3 regions of the Vibrio sp. DW001 genome follow, and region 3 is predicted to be linked to each of the others. Evidence: predicted binding sites of a transcription regulator. Region 3 holds the regulator's gene; each other region holds the start of a gene.
The links. The regulator MetJ, encoded in region 3, represses methionine synthesis genes. The targets are predictions, from matches to a motif close to TTAGACNTNTANANGTCTAA.
Positions count from the first base shown of each region.

Region 1 (4,924 bases), on a different replicon from region 3:
AAAAAGACCAAAAAGAGCTACTCGCAAGGCCACTGTTTTGTGTGCATGAGGAAATTGGCTAGTTGCGACATGTGCATTATGAAACCTGAAACGTGCCACTACGACCAAGGTACATGTCGTGAGCCGCAATGGGGCGAAGAGAACTGCATGATTGACCATTATGTGTATCTGTCTAATACCTCTAGCTTAAAGGTCGGTATCACGCGTCACAACCAAATCCCGACAAGATGGATTGATCAGGGGGCCACCCAAGGTCTACCTATTTTCAAAGTGAAAACTCGTTATATCTCTGGATTGATTGAGATTGAACTTGCGAAACATATCTCAGACAAAACCAATTGGCGGACCTTATTAAAGCAAGACGGTGATGCAATGGATTTATCTGACAAATTTGCTGAACTTCTGCCCTTGGTAACCGAAAAGGTAGAGGAAATTAAGCAGCAGTTTGGAGCGGACGCGATACAGGTGTTAACCGAGTTGACGACTGAGATACATTATCCAGTGACTGCTCATCCAACCAAGATTACTTCACATAACTTTGATAAGAACCCTGAAGTGACAGGTATATTACAAGGCATTAAAGGACAATATTTGATATTTGATACTGGCGTGATTAACATTCGGAAATTTACTTCTTATGAGATTGAAGTAAGTGCTTAGCTCGGAATATAGAATTCGAATCGTTGATCCGAGAAAATAAACAGGAGATGCACTCAAAGGAATGCAAAACATACAGATTTTCAAATTTAAATAATCATATTTTATTCTATACATGGATGTATAAATTGAGATTTTTTAAGAAGAATACCGGGTGCTGAATGGTCATTGATACATTGTTTTTTGAGATTGTTGCAATAACTGATGTTCAACCTTACAGTAAGTAATCCATTGTAGAGGCGAGTCTTATGATAAGTTGCAGTGAATATGATTATATTGAAATAGCTTGTTTATACCGTTATCCGGTTAGATTAACGATGAAAGAAGGGGAACCTATAAGAGGTGTTGCTCTTGATACAATTCGTAATGAAAGTCGTAATGAATGCATCAAACTTAATACTGACGAAACAGTTATTCTGATTGAATTGGATGGTATAGCTAAACTGGAAGTTTTAATTGATAACCCACATTTTATTGAGGTTACCTTTAAGTAATCTCTAGATATAAGAATATTTCTACGAGTCGCTTTATTAAGTGATTTTCTTATTTTCAGTTACTAAGGTCGTAAAAATCAACCTGATCTGCATGGCAGAAAAACGGGCTATTTCTTAACGAAAGTTTGTAGTTCATTCGCGAACTCTAGGCTAGCTACGGTGCAAGTATTGAATGTGTGATTTACTCCTAGTGCCTTTAGCTCTTGCTCTTCGTCATAGTATTTGGCCGTAACTGCTATACATCCTTGGTAACCCATCTTATTCAAACGGATGACAGAGTTTATGTTTGCCTCATGGTTTGGCAGCGTTAGCAAAACCCACTCTAGGCCATGGTGTAGTTCTGGTGCTCTTATCCAGAATTCAGGGCTAGTCACATCTCCGGTAAACACATTTAACCCCATAGAAGTGTACTTTGCGGTCTTTTCTCTATCTAACTCCACACCTGCGATACTGCCAGAATAACTTGGTTCTAGAGCGTTATACGCCGCTTGCCCCATACTTCCCATACCAAAAACGACAGCCTTAATGTGCGCTAACTCAATGTTCTCTTCGCCCACCAAACGTTTTTTTCTTTCCAGTCGGTTTAGTTTTGATTTACATTGTTCATATAAGCGATCTCCCGCATTGTTCATTGGCGCTGAAATGATAAATGAGATAGATAACACAACAGAAAGAATCACTAGCCACTCATTGGATAGCCAGCCAGACGACACGGCAATGGCACTCACAATTAGACCGAATTCACTGTAGCTCGCAAGGTTAAGTGATGTTCGCCATGCTGAGTTACTTCTTAAATAAAAGAGACTGAACAAGCCAAAATAGATCGCTATTTTTACTGGCAGGAACAGAATAAATAATAAAGCGATCATAACTTCGCTTCCACTTGGTATGCTCGTCATACCAACACTAAGAAAAAATCCCACTAAAAATAGTTCTTTAAATCCAAGCAGGTGTTTTGCCAGTTCATTTGACTTTGGATGATTGGCAAGCAACATGCCAAACACCAGAGCACCTACATCCCCCTTAATCCCCACTAATTCAAACAAATCGGCACCAACAAGTGCCATGGTAATACCAAAAAGAATTAATAGTTCACCATGCCCAACTTTATCGAATATTTTAAACAGAACAAACCTAAGTGGAAGTAATGCTATCAGCGCAAAGGTCCATATCGAGGGCAAATTTCCCATCGATATAGCGATAAAAACGACTGCTGCAATATCCTGTATTACCAGCACACCAATTGATACCTGTCCATGCAACGTATTGTTTGTTCCATTTTCATCGAGCACTTTGACCGCAAAAACTGTGCTAGAAAAAGACAAGGCGAAACCAATAATCAATGCGGTCTCAACCTCCAATTCTGAAATAAGAGGGATAGATGTATAAGAGAGAAGTATCATCAAGAAAGCGATAAGTGCTGTAGAAATCGTCATGTGCAGCGTTGCGACCCCCCACACTTCATTCCTTACAAGCGACTTTGGTTTTAATTTTAGTCCGATGGAAAACAATAAAAGGGTGATACCAAGATCAGCCAATACGCCCAGAAATCCGCCACCTTTAGCTCCAAGCGCGTTAAGTATAAAACCAGCGATAAGGAATCCAACAAGTGGAGGTAGGCCAAAAGTTTTTATTATCAGACCGCAAATAAAGGCTATCGCTATCCATAATGGGTCGCTGTAGTGAATCGAAAGTAACTGCGGATCCATGCTTGTCCTGATGGTTATCTAACTGAGAAATATACTCAACTGGTTGTCACATGTGACAGAAAGCAACGTTACAACCTCTGCTTAATTTGGTAGCGATATCGCCGTTATTCTTGTAAAGATAGAAGAGATTCTTATTTTATTTTAGCTAATTATAAGATTGGCTGACGAAAAAAACGGTGGGATACCGAGAGGGATTCGATAGTGTTTTCTGTTAATATCTTAAGTTGTAAGCCTTTTTATTGGACATCAGTACAGATAATTGTGTCTGTTGTTGCTAAAGGCATAATTTTGAAAATGATACATATACGCCTTAATGACAAATTATCTAGAGATATAGTTTCAGCCCCTATGTTTTTCAGCTGCTCAATGGTATTTTGAGCCTTGCCTTCTCAGGGGGAAATTGTGCATACGAAAGATCAAGATGTTATGTCGCTTAAGTAAGCGAAAATACAAAGAAGGGGGATAATGGTTATGAAATATGTTTTTATTATGATTTTGTCTTTCATTATCTCAAGCAAGGCTATTGCTGAAACGTATGTATTTGTAGGAACTACTTTCCCATCTATATTGGAACAGAAACATGATGGTGAAATTTATGGTTTAGGTTATGACATAGCAAATAAAATTGTTCATAGACTAGGGCATGATCTAAAAATAGAAATATACCCCTTTAAAAGAGCTTTAAAAATGATTGAACGTGGTGAGGCAGATGTATTGATAGGTCCTTATAAATCCGCTGAAAGAGAAAAGTTCATGAATTACACTAAGTACGCTTTCTATCGAGATCCTATGGTATTTTATGTTAAGGCGGATAACGCTTTTAAATGGGACAATGAATTGTCTTCGCTCAAAGGATTGCATATTGGTCTTACTAGAGGGTGGAGTTATGGTGCAAAATTTGACCAATACAAGGAGAATTTAAGAATTGAGACGACGAATACAGTAAAAGCTAATTTCCAAAAGTTACTTGCGAACAGAATTGACTTACTTGTAAGCCACCCCCGAAGCGCATCAACGCTAATTGATGAGCTGAAAATTAAAGATAAAGTAAAAATGATCTTACCACCTATCATAGTGAATAAAGGTTATTATGGATTCTCAAGAAAAAGGACACTGGATGGTTTTTTAATCCAATTTAATCTGGAATTCAAAAAAATGATTGAGAGTGGGGAGATCCAACAATTAAGCAGAAAGTATAATCTTGATTTTGCGAATATTGTTGAAGAGTAAATCAGTATACATTGGCATTCGTCAATTAATCTTTTATTAGTTAAAATAGCAAAATCGTTAACTCAGAAATACCCAGTAATGAGTCAGTTTACTGCTTGATAGCCGTTTTTACTGAACCACAACAGTTGGCGTTTTATCGCACGAAAATGCCCCTTTCCTACTTAGAGTAGAAATTCTCATACACCCTATGTATGCATTTACCTTATAAAATTTTATCCGAACTAGTGTTCAGCGGCTTTCTAGACATGACACCGCTTAGAGGTACTGTCAAGTTAACCGATGCTATGGCAGTGTTTACATATGAGCATATATAAAAGACACAGATTTCCTCCTGAAATCATCCGACACACCGTCTGGTTGTACTACCGTTTTAGCTTGAGTTTTAGGGATGTAGAAGACCTTCTAGCAGAACGAGGCATTACCGTAAGCTACGAAACGATTCGGTATTGGTGCAACAAATTTGGACGTATCTATAGTAAGCGTCTCAAGAAAAACGCCGGTCGATTTGGTGACACATGGTTTATGGACGAGGTGTATATTAACATTCGTGGAGAGCGTCACTACCTTTGGCGAGCGGTAGATCAGGATGGTGATGTTATCGATATTCTGGTCCAGAAAAAAAGAGATGGAAAGGCTGCCAAGCGTTTCTTCAACCGCCTGTTAACGATAAATCAAGGAGTTAGCCCTTGGAAAATAGTGACAGATAAACTTCGCAGTTATGATGTAGCTCACAGGGAGCAGGTTCCAGATTCAATTCATGATAAAGAAAAGTATCATAATAATCGATGTGAAAGTTCCCATGAGCCAAAAAGAGTGAGAGAGCGGTAAATGAGA
Region 1 is NZ_CP091976.1:497,659-502,582, reverse strand. Features, by position in the region: gene L3V77_RS19650 (DUF2797 domain-containing protein) at 1-660, shown strand, start outside; gene L3V77_RS19645 (Rho-binding antiterminator) at 906-1,151, shown strand; gene L3V77_RS19640 (cation:proton antiporter) at 1,259-2,860, opposite strand; gene L3V77_RS19635 (transporter substrate-binding domain-containing protein) at 3,332-4,090, shown strand; gene L3V77_RS19630 (IS6 family transposase) at 4,391-4,918, shown strand.
Region 1: L3V77_RS19640 (cation:proton antiporter) is a predicted target of MetJ. The motif match lies at 3,100-3,119, and genes of this name have one in related genera.

Region 2 (4,924 bases), 600 kb from region 3:
AAAAATTAACGCTTACCATCACCGGTATTGGGGTTGAAAAATAAACCAAATTATTAATGGGAACATTCCCACTTACGGCAAGTATAATGCCTCACTATATGTAAATATAAATGGGAACAGTCCCATTAATTGAGCAAAGTCACACCTGTTCTTATTTATATCAATATAAACAATAGGTTAAATATTCTGGTTAATTAATTGGGATTTGAGTGATATGTTTTTCAGTTTTATCCCCTAAAAGCTGAGATATCAGCATGTTAGCGGCATAACGGCCCGCTTCCTCATAGCCAGGGTCAACGCTAAACGTGTTAGGAAAAAGAAAGGAAAGTAGTTGGTTGCCACCCACACCAGTCACCATCACTTCATCGCGTGATAGTTCTTGTAATCTTTTAATTACACCTAAGGCTAAGGTGTCACTGGCACAAGCAATCGCTTGAGTTTGCTCGTTTAAAATTGAATCGACCTGTTGGTAAGCACTTTCGTGACTCAATTGTCCGGTGCTATAACAAGGCGTAATGCCGTTCTTTTTACACCAATCTATATAGGCATTTAGACGGGTCTCACCGGTTGATTTATCACTTATATCAACACCGATATAAGTAACTTCCGATAATGAATGGTTCTTTATATGCTCCAGTGCTTTAATAATCACACCCGCGCTATCGTAATCGACCGACGAGATACCTTCCACATCCATAGCAATGACGACGATTTTGCTTTTCCATTCAACTAGACGGGAAATATCACAGCCAGTAAAACCAAAAAGGATAACACCATCAACATTTCGCTTTTTAAGTACGTCTAGATGATCGTTGGTTTTATCTTTATCAAACTGACTCTCCATAATAACTACATCGTAACCGGCACTATAAAGTGTATCGAGAATACTACTGACGGCTCGATTTTCGGAAGGAGAATCGAGCCGAGAAATAATGACACCTACAACCTTTTGGCTGCCTCCGCGCATAGACTGTGCTGATTTTGACGGCACATAACCAGAATCTGCAATTATCTTCTCTACCCGTTCACGGGTATCAGGCTTCACTTTAGGATCATTGGTTAACACACGAGAAACCGTTGACTTACCAACACCAGAAAGTTTCGCAATATCATGAATAGTCAGTTTTTTTGTTGGCATCAATTCATTACCTGATCGCAGTTCACAACCGTATCAAAACTAAGTGTCAACATAGCTCGTGTCCCCTTTAGCCAAAGCAACAATTCACGTTCTGTGTTTTGATATTTGCTTCCAGAAGCCGCTGGAACTTGTTTTAGTGCGATACGTTTATGCGCCATGACTATTTCTGCTGTATTTTCGTCTATAGTTGACACCGTAAACTGCGTTCCGTTATTGCAAACATAGAAGGGTTCTACGGTAGAACTACATCCAACCAACACCATAATTATTGAAATAAAAAACCACTTTATATTCACACTAAAACCTTTATATCTGTTCAAGGTATGCTGGTACGTCTTTAATACTGTTAAGTACAGTCGAGGCAATAGACGTTCCCTTGTCTGTCACTGGTTTTCCAGTTCTGACTAATATTTTAGTACCAACACCAGCTGCTTCCGCAGCCATCATGTCTTCCGCTTTATCACCGACCATAACCGAGTTCTTCATGTCGATCTTTAAGAAATCGCGCGCAGAAAGAAACATACCAGGTTTGGGTTTACGGCAATCACAATCTTGCTTATATTCACCAATTCCATGCTCTGGATGGTGCATGCAGTAATAGATCCCATCGAAATCAACGCCATTGTCGACGAAGTTCCAATCCATCCACTCAGTTAATGAGAGAAACCGGTCTTCGCTAAACAACCCACGGGCAACACCGGATTGGTTCGTGACCAAAACCAAAAGATACCCCATCTGTTGTAGTTTTTGGGTCGCTTCAAAGACACCGTCGATGAATTCAAAATCATGCTCATCATGTACGTAACCATGATCGACATTAATCACACCGTCTCGGTCTAAAAACACAGCAGGTTTAACCAAAGCGTTATCCTCATTAGATATTTAGATCGAAATTATTGCACGCTTTGCAGCGCTAATCACCATTTATCCTCAAATAACAAGGTTCGTTTCGTGTCGTTTTATTGCGTTTAGAACGTCGTAACACCCAAATAACACGCTGCAAATAGAGCTACAGACGTCTAGACGTAAAAATATCTATTGACATAAAAACGTGATGGCCCTAGCATAATCTACAGTTTAGAAAGTTAACCATTACTTTATTCTAATTATCCTGATTAGGTTTTATTACATGATTAAAATCAGCAACGTTAACAAGGTGTTCTATCAAGGCGAAAAAGAAATACACGCCTTAAAAGAGATAAACCTAACCGTTCCACAAGGCAACATATTTGGTGTTATAGGTTCCTCCGGTGCAGGAAAAAGTACACTTATCCGTTGTGTAAACATGTTAGAAGCCCCTACACAGGGTAACGTTGTCGTTGACGGAGTCGATTTGACTCAGTTATCTAAATCAGAGTTAAGCGAAGCTCGTCGCAATATTGGTATGATATTTCAACACTTTAACTTGCTCTCTTCTCGCACTGTTTTTAATAATATTGCCCTTCCTCTAGAGCTTGCAGGCATAAGCAAAGAGAAAATAAACGCCAAAGTTTCCGAGTTACTATCTTTGGTGGGACTAGAGGATAAGCGAGACACCTATCCAGCCAATCTAAGTGGTGGTCAAAAACAACGTGTCGCCATAGCAAGAGCGTTAGCATCTGACCCTAAAGTCTTGCTATGTGACGAAGCCACCAGCGCGTTAGACCCAGCAACTACACAATCAATTCTTGAATTACTGAAAGAGATCAACCGTAAACTGAACATAACGATTCTACTCATTACTCACGAAATGGACGTTGTTAAAGGCATATGTCATCAAGTCGCTATCATAGGAGACGGTGAACTTGTCGAAAAAGGCACGGTTGGTGAAATTTTTGCTCACCCGAAAACAGAACTTGCGCACAGTTTTATTCGCTCTACGTTAGACCTCTCTATTCCAGAGGATTACCAATCTAGGCTACAGCCAGATCGTATTGACGGAACGCATCCGCTCGTCAGGCTTGAATTTACTGGAGAGACAGTAGATGCCCCGGTTATGAGCCAGATTTCTCGTCAGTTTAATATCGATGTCAGTATCTTAAGTTCCGACCTAGATTACGCAGGTGGTGTTAAGTTCGGAATGATGGTCGCTGAGTTATTTGGCTCAGAAGAAGATGACAATGCAGCGATTAAATTTTTAGAAGAACACAAAGTTAAAGTAGAGGTGCTTGGTTATGTCCTTTGATTCTATTACTCAATGGTTAAGCTTCAATAGTGGTCTATTATTGGGCGCCACAGGTGAAACGCTCTATATGGTTGCCGTTTCTGGATTAGTCGGATTTGCAGTAGGTATTCCGTTAGGTGTTATCTTACACATCACCAAAAAAGGCGGGCTTGCGGAAAACACCAAATTAAATGGTGGCTTAGGCGCTGTTGTGAATATTGGCCGCTCAGTACCATTTCTAGTCCTAATGGTCGCTATCATCCCAGTAACAAAGCTTTTAGTTGGTACGTTTATCGGCACAACAGCCGCCATCGTTCCTCTGACCATAGGTGCGATCCCCTTTGTTGCCCGTCTAATTGAAGGCGCATTACTTGAAGTCCCGGGTGGCCTTGTAGAGGCCGCACAATCTATGGGAGCAACACCCATGCAAATCATTACTAAGGTACTGCTTCCTGAAGCTCTGCCTACCATAATCAATGCAGTCACTATCACTTTAGTCACACTAGTAAGCTACTCAGCCATGGCGGGTACTGTTGGTGGTGGAGGTCTAGGTGACGTCGCCATCCGCTACGGCTTTCATCGATATGATGTTGTCATCATGGCGGTCACCGTGGTGATGTTGATAGTACTGGTTCAAATAATTCAATCGATAGGTGATACATTCGTCCGTCGTGTAGACCACAGATAATAATAATCACAACAAACTAAGGAGAGGTAACATGAAATTTAATCTTAAGAATTTACTCATAACAGCAACAGCGGCATCAGCTCTGGTATTGGCAGGCTGCGGTGACAAAGAAGTGGATAGCAACAAAATAAAAATCGGTGTAATGGCAGGTGCAGAAGCTCAAGTAGCTGAAGTAGCGGCAAAAGTAGCAAAAGAGAAATACAATTTAGATGTTGAACTCGTCACGTTCACTGATTATGTTACGCCAAATGCTGCACTTGATGATGGTTCTGTAGATATCAATGCGTTCCAGCACAAACCTTATCTTGATCAACAGATTGCTGACCGTGGCTACAAACTTGCTATCGCTGGTAACTCGTTTGTTTATCCTATTGCTGGTTACTCTAAGCAGGTGACATCCGTTGACCAGATCGCTGATGGCTCACGTATCGCGGTCCCTAACGACCCAACTAACCTAGGTCGTTCATTGCTACTTCTTGAGCAACAAGGGTTGCTTAAACTACGTGCCGATACTGGCCTTTCTGGCACCATTCGCGATATCGTAGAGAATCCTAAAAACATCACTATCGTAGAGCTAGATGCAGCGCAACTTCCTCGCTCACTTGACGATGTTGCACTATCAATAATCAACACGACCTATGCGAGCAGCATCGATCTAACACCAGAGAAAGACGGCATATTCGTAGAGGACAAAAAGTCTCCATACGTTAACCTGATTGTGGCTCGTACTGACAATGTCGATTCAGAAAAAGTACAAAACTTCGTAAAAGCGTACCAAACAGATGAAGTCTATAAAGCTGCATCTGAGATCTTTAAAGGTGGTGTAGTTAAGGGTTGGTAATAACCACTTTTCATTACCGTTTTAGACTCGATTAATAAAAAGCCGAATGATGCATCACATCAGTTCGGCTTTTTATTTGCTCGTCATTTAGCCCGCATTCTATCGCCATACTCC
Region 2 is NZ_CP091975.1:2,926,008-2,930,931, forward strand. Features, by position in the region: gene treR (trehalose operon repressor TreR) at 191-1,138, opposite strand; gene L3V77_RS13375 (MliC family protein) at 1,138-1,332, opposite strand; gene gmhB (D-glycero-beta-D-manno-heptose 1,7-bisphosphate 7-phosphatase) at 1,445-1,999, opposite strand; gene metN (methionine ABC transporter ATP-binding protein MetN) at 2,268-3,302, shown strand; gene L3V77_RS13390 (methionine ABC transporter permease) at 3,292-3,969, shown strand; gene L3V77_RS13395 (MetQ/NlpA family lipoprotein) at 4,001-4,810, shown strand; gene L3V77_RS13400 (alpha/beta fold hydrolase) at 4,894-4,924, opposite strand, start outside.
Region 2: metN (methionine ABC transporter ATP-binding protein MetN) is a predicted target of MetJ. The motif match lies at 2,150-2,169, and genes of this name have one in related genera.

Region 3 (4,924 bases):
ACTGAACTGGAGATCGCTTCATCAATCATTTGCTGATGTGTTATCGGACCATTTTCAAGTAAGTGCATTACCTTGGCTTGTTTCACGGCGCGACCAAGACCACTCATTAATTGATTTTTGCCCGTTTCAGTGATCTGCCATTCTATAAGCGAGGCAAATTCAGCAGCTTTGCCCTTTCTTAGAGCCGTTGGTAGCGCATTACTAAGAGTTTCGCCCAAAGGGTACTGGTAGAATTGACTGCACCAATTAAGAAGTGTGTAAAGGTTATCAGGCCAAATAGGCTCGACATCTAATACTTGCTTGATGCTTTTTAGTTGATTTATTGGGAAATCAGATTGATGAACCATTGCAGTAACTATTCCAACAAGTGTTTGCCTACCAAATGAAACGGATACACGACCACCGATAACCGGAAATTGATGAGCTTGAATGAGATAATCAAACCTCTTGTCTAGCGGCACTGGTAGGGCAATTTGAGCAATGGTTGGACGCATTATTGATGAGTAGTCAGCTTAATGAAACGAGGGGGATAGTGTAGTTGATGCGCAATGTAATTACGAGAGATGCTCATTGGCTGGAACGAAAGTGTCATACTACGAGGGGGAAGTGGTAGACAAAAATGTGCGCAGAGCGAGTCATTTAGGCGCGAAAAGAAGAATTTGTTGAAAAAAGATTCAAATAAGTTGATTCCAATGGCGTGTTTCATTAGTATACTGCGCCTTGACGGTATATCAATTTATGCCAATTTGTGTAAATACGTGTGGTGTTCGGCTTAGAATCGAATGGCGACACGGCCTATAATGAGGTTTTCCCATGAAAACAGGTATCCACCCAGAATACAAAGCAGTTAGCGCAACTTGTTCTTGCGGTAATTCTTTTGAGTTTAACTCAACTCTTGCAAAAGAATCTATCCACCTAGACGTATGTGACAAATGTCACCCGTTCTACACTGGTAAGCAACGTAACGTTGATACTGGCGGACGTGTAGATCGCTTCAACAAACGTTTCGGTGCACTATCTAGCAAGTAATTGCTATGTTGTAATTCCGAATAAAAAAGGACGCTTATGCGTCCTTTTTTTGATCTCACAGTAAAATAAACTTTATGACTTAAACCTTTTTCTATGTAGGAAGTTTTGTCGCGATCATTTACTATCTATCTGAATACCAAAAACCTCCCCTGCCAATTACAACTGGAAATAAATCTGATGTCCGAAGACACCCAACAAGATGACTTTCGTCAACAAGCACTTAATTATCACGCTTACCCGACTCCAGGTAAGACGGCGATAGCACTCACTAAACCTGCCGATTCTGCTGAAGATCTAGCGCTGGCATATAGCCCCGGCGTTGCCGAGCCAGTACGGGAGATAGCACAGAATGTTGATAACGTGTACAAGTACACGGCAAAGGGTAATACGGTTGCTGTCATATCTAATGGTACTGCTATTTTAGGTTTAGGTAACTTAGGTCCAATGGCGTCAAAGCCAGTGATGGAAGGTAAAGCTCTGCTTTTTAAGCGGTTTGCTAATTTAGACGCCATCGATATTGAAGTTAAGCACCGGACTACTGAAGAGTTTGTAAACACCGTCGCAGCCATCGCGGATACCTTTGGTGGTATCAATTTAGAAGATATTAAAGCCCCGGATTGTTTTGAGATTGAACGTCAACTTATCGAGCGTTGTGATGTACCTGTGTTTCATGATGACCAACATGGTACTGCAATTGTTACAGCAGCAGGCATGCTTAATGCCATAGAGCTTCAAGGTAAAACGCTTGAGGAATCAACCATCGTCTGTCTTGGTGCTGGTGCTGCCGCTACAGCATGTATGGAACTTCTGATTAAATGTGGCGCTCAGCGTGAGAAAATCTACATGTTGGATCGCAAGGGTGTTATCCATACTCGTCGCGAAGATCTAAATGAATATAAAAAAATGTTCGCCAACAATACAGACAAACGTACGTTGGAGGATGTTATTGAAGGTGCTGATCTGTTCTTAGGTGTATCAGGGCCAGATCTGTTACCAGCTGAAGCATTGAAATTGATGGCTGATAAACCCGTTGTATTTGCTTGCTCAAATCCAGATCCTGAAATTAAACCCGAGATTGCACACCAAGTCAGAGATGACTTAATTATGGGGACGGGTCGTTCAGACTATCCAAACCAAGTAAACAATGTTATCTGCTTTCCGTTTATTTTCCGTGGCGCGTTAGATGTGCGTGCAAGTGAAATAAACATAGAGATGAAATTGGCCGCAGTTGAAGCGATTCGTCAATTGACTAAAGAACCTGTACCGGAAGGTGTATTGAAGGCTGCTGGGGTAAGTAAACTTGAGTTCAGTAAAGAGTATATTATACCAAAGCCAATGGACCCACGTTTGCTTCCACGTGTTGCCAGAGCCGTCGCGGTAGCCGCAGTAGAGTCTGGTGTTGCGAGAATTGAACTACCAGAGAACTACATGTGCTAAAAGCGCTTCAAAATAGAAGACATAGATTTTTTATCTCATAACCCCGTCATTCCTGAGAAAACAGGAATGACGGGGTTATGAGTATTAAGTAAATAGAAAAGTAATCGCGCTTGTGCAATTAATTCAATTGGGTGAAGTACTTTCCCAACTGGTTAATTATTCTTCGTCAAACGCTTCAAATTCAATTCCCATTTCTGTCATTAATTTTTTAACTTCAGTTGGAATATCATCAGGACGATCTTTTCTCAAATCTTCATCTGTTGGTAATGGTTGACCCGTATAAGCGTGCAAGAATGCTTCGCAAAGCAGTTCGCTATTCGTTGCGTGTCGTAGGTTATTTATCTGACGACGAGTTCGCTCATCAGTCAAAATTTTCAAAACTTTCAGAGGGATGGAAACGGTGATCTTCTTAACTTGCTCACTCTTTTTTCCATGTTCTGCGTATGGACTTATGTATTCGCCATTCCAATCAGCCATTGCTCACCTTTGTCAAAATAGTCATAAAACAATTATGGGATAGAATTCTAGCGGGATTTACTGCCATAAGCAAAGACATATAGACGTCTAGAGCTATTGACGTCTTAAAAAACTACCAGTAAAGTGTCTTGTTATTAATTCTAACGTTCGAGATTCAGTTATAGTTAGCGGATAAAGAAAAATGATAACTGAATTGATCGCAAAGGAAAGCTAGCACATGAAACAAAAGAAACCCGCCACTATCGCCGTTCGAACGGGCATTGAATCTGACTCTCAGTTTCATGCCGTTGTGCCTCCAATTTACTTGTCTACCAATTATAGCTTTCCAAGTTTTGGTGATGTGCCTAAATATGATTATACCCGTTCAGGAAATCCAAATCGGGGCATGTTAGAGCAAACCCTTTCCGATCTTGAGTCGGGAAAGGGTGCGGTAGTGACTAATTGCGGAACGTCGGCGTTAAACCTCTGGGTTTCTACTTTTATTGGGCCTGATGACCTTATTATTGCACCGAATGATTGTTACGGCGGTACCTACCGACTTTTTAATACTCGGGCTCAAAAAGGGGACTTTAACGTTTTATTTATTGATCAGTCCGATCTAAGCGCACTGGATGAAGCATTAGCTAAAAAACCGAAACTGGTGCTACTAGAGACGCCGTCTAATCCATTGGTTAGAGTGGTTGATATTCAAGAAACGTGCGAGAAAGCGCACGCTGTTGGTGCGCTGGTCGCAGTCGATAATACCTTCATGACACCTATATACCAAAAGCCTATAGATCTAGGTGCAGATTTTGTGATTCACTCTACAACCAAATATATTAATGGTCATTCGGACGTGATTGGGGGAGTTATCGTCACCAAGACAGAAGAACATGCTGAAGAGCTTGCGTGGTGGGGAAACTGTATTGGGGCGACAGGTACGCCGTTTGATAGCTACATGACGTTACGCGGCATACGAACTTTAGGTGCTCGGATGAGAATTCATGAAGAGAGTTCTCGAGAGATCCTAGCTTTTCTCTCAAAACAGGACCTTGTAGGCACTATATATCACCCAAGTTTGCCAGATCATCCGGGCCACGAAATTGCGAAAAAGCAGCAATCTGGGTTTGGTTCTATGTTGAGTTTTGATTTTAATGGCCCGATGGATAAGCTCAAAGAGTTTGTTGGCGCTTTATCGCTCTTTTCACTAGCAGAGTCGCTTGGTGGCGTAGAAAGCTTAATCTGTCATCCTGCCTCGATGACACATCGAGCAATGGGTGAAGAGGCCTTAAAAGAAGCGGGAATAGCACAAACACTGTTAAGGCTATCGGTTGGGCTAGAAGATAGTGAAGACCTTATCGAAGATCTTGATAATGCATTTAAAAAAGTTCAGGAGACAGTTTAAATGACCGTTATGCGCCAACTTCATAAATTTGGTGGAAGTAGTTTAGCCAATCCAGAGTGTTATAAACGAGTAAGGAATATTCTTGCCGAGTACTCTCAAAGTGAAGATTTAATTGTTGTTTCTGCGGCTGGAGACACGACCAATCAACTCATCCATTGGCTGAGTGCTCTAAAGAAAGATGGACGAACGGCACATGAAATATTGATGGAATTGCGTCGATTTCAGTCGGATTTGATACAGCAGTTAATGGATGAACCCAATAAAATGTTGGAGCATCTTCATACCGAGTTTTCTGCCCTAGGTGATTTACAAGCCCCATTAACATTAGAGCAAGAAGCCGAGGTTCTTGGGCTTGGTGAAGTGTGGTCTTCAAGGTTGCTTTCACAACTCTTGTGTCAAGCAAAAATGGCGGCAGTTGCTATCGACTCACGTGACTTTTTGAGAGCGGATATCGGCACGCAACCAGAGGTTGATCGTTCAAGCTCATGGCCATTATTGAAAGAAGTATTGGCACAGCATTCTCAACACCGATTAGTGATTACAGGTTTTATGGCCAAGAATCGTCAAGGGGATACGGTTTTGCTTGGCCGAAATGGT
Region 3 is NZ_CP091975.1:3,527,831-3,532,754, reverse strand. Features, by position in the region: gene priA (primosomal protein N') at 1-494, opposite strand, end outside; gene rpmE (50S ribosomal protein L31) at 814-1,029, shown strand; gene L3V77_RS16125 (malic enzyme-like NAD(P)-binding protein) at 1,207-2,466, shown strand; gene metJ (met regulon transcriptional regulator MetJ) at 2,623-2,943, opposite strand; gene L3V77_RS16115 (O-succinylhomoserine (thiol)-lyase) at 3,161-4,327, shown strand; gene L3V77_RS16110 (bifunctional aspartate kinase/homoserine dehydrogenase II) at 4,328-4,924, shown strand, end outside.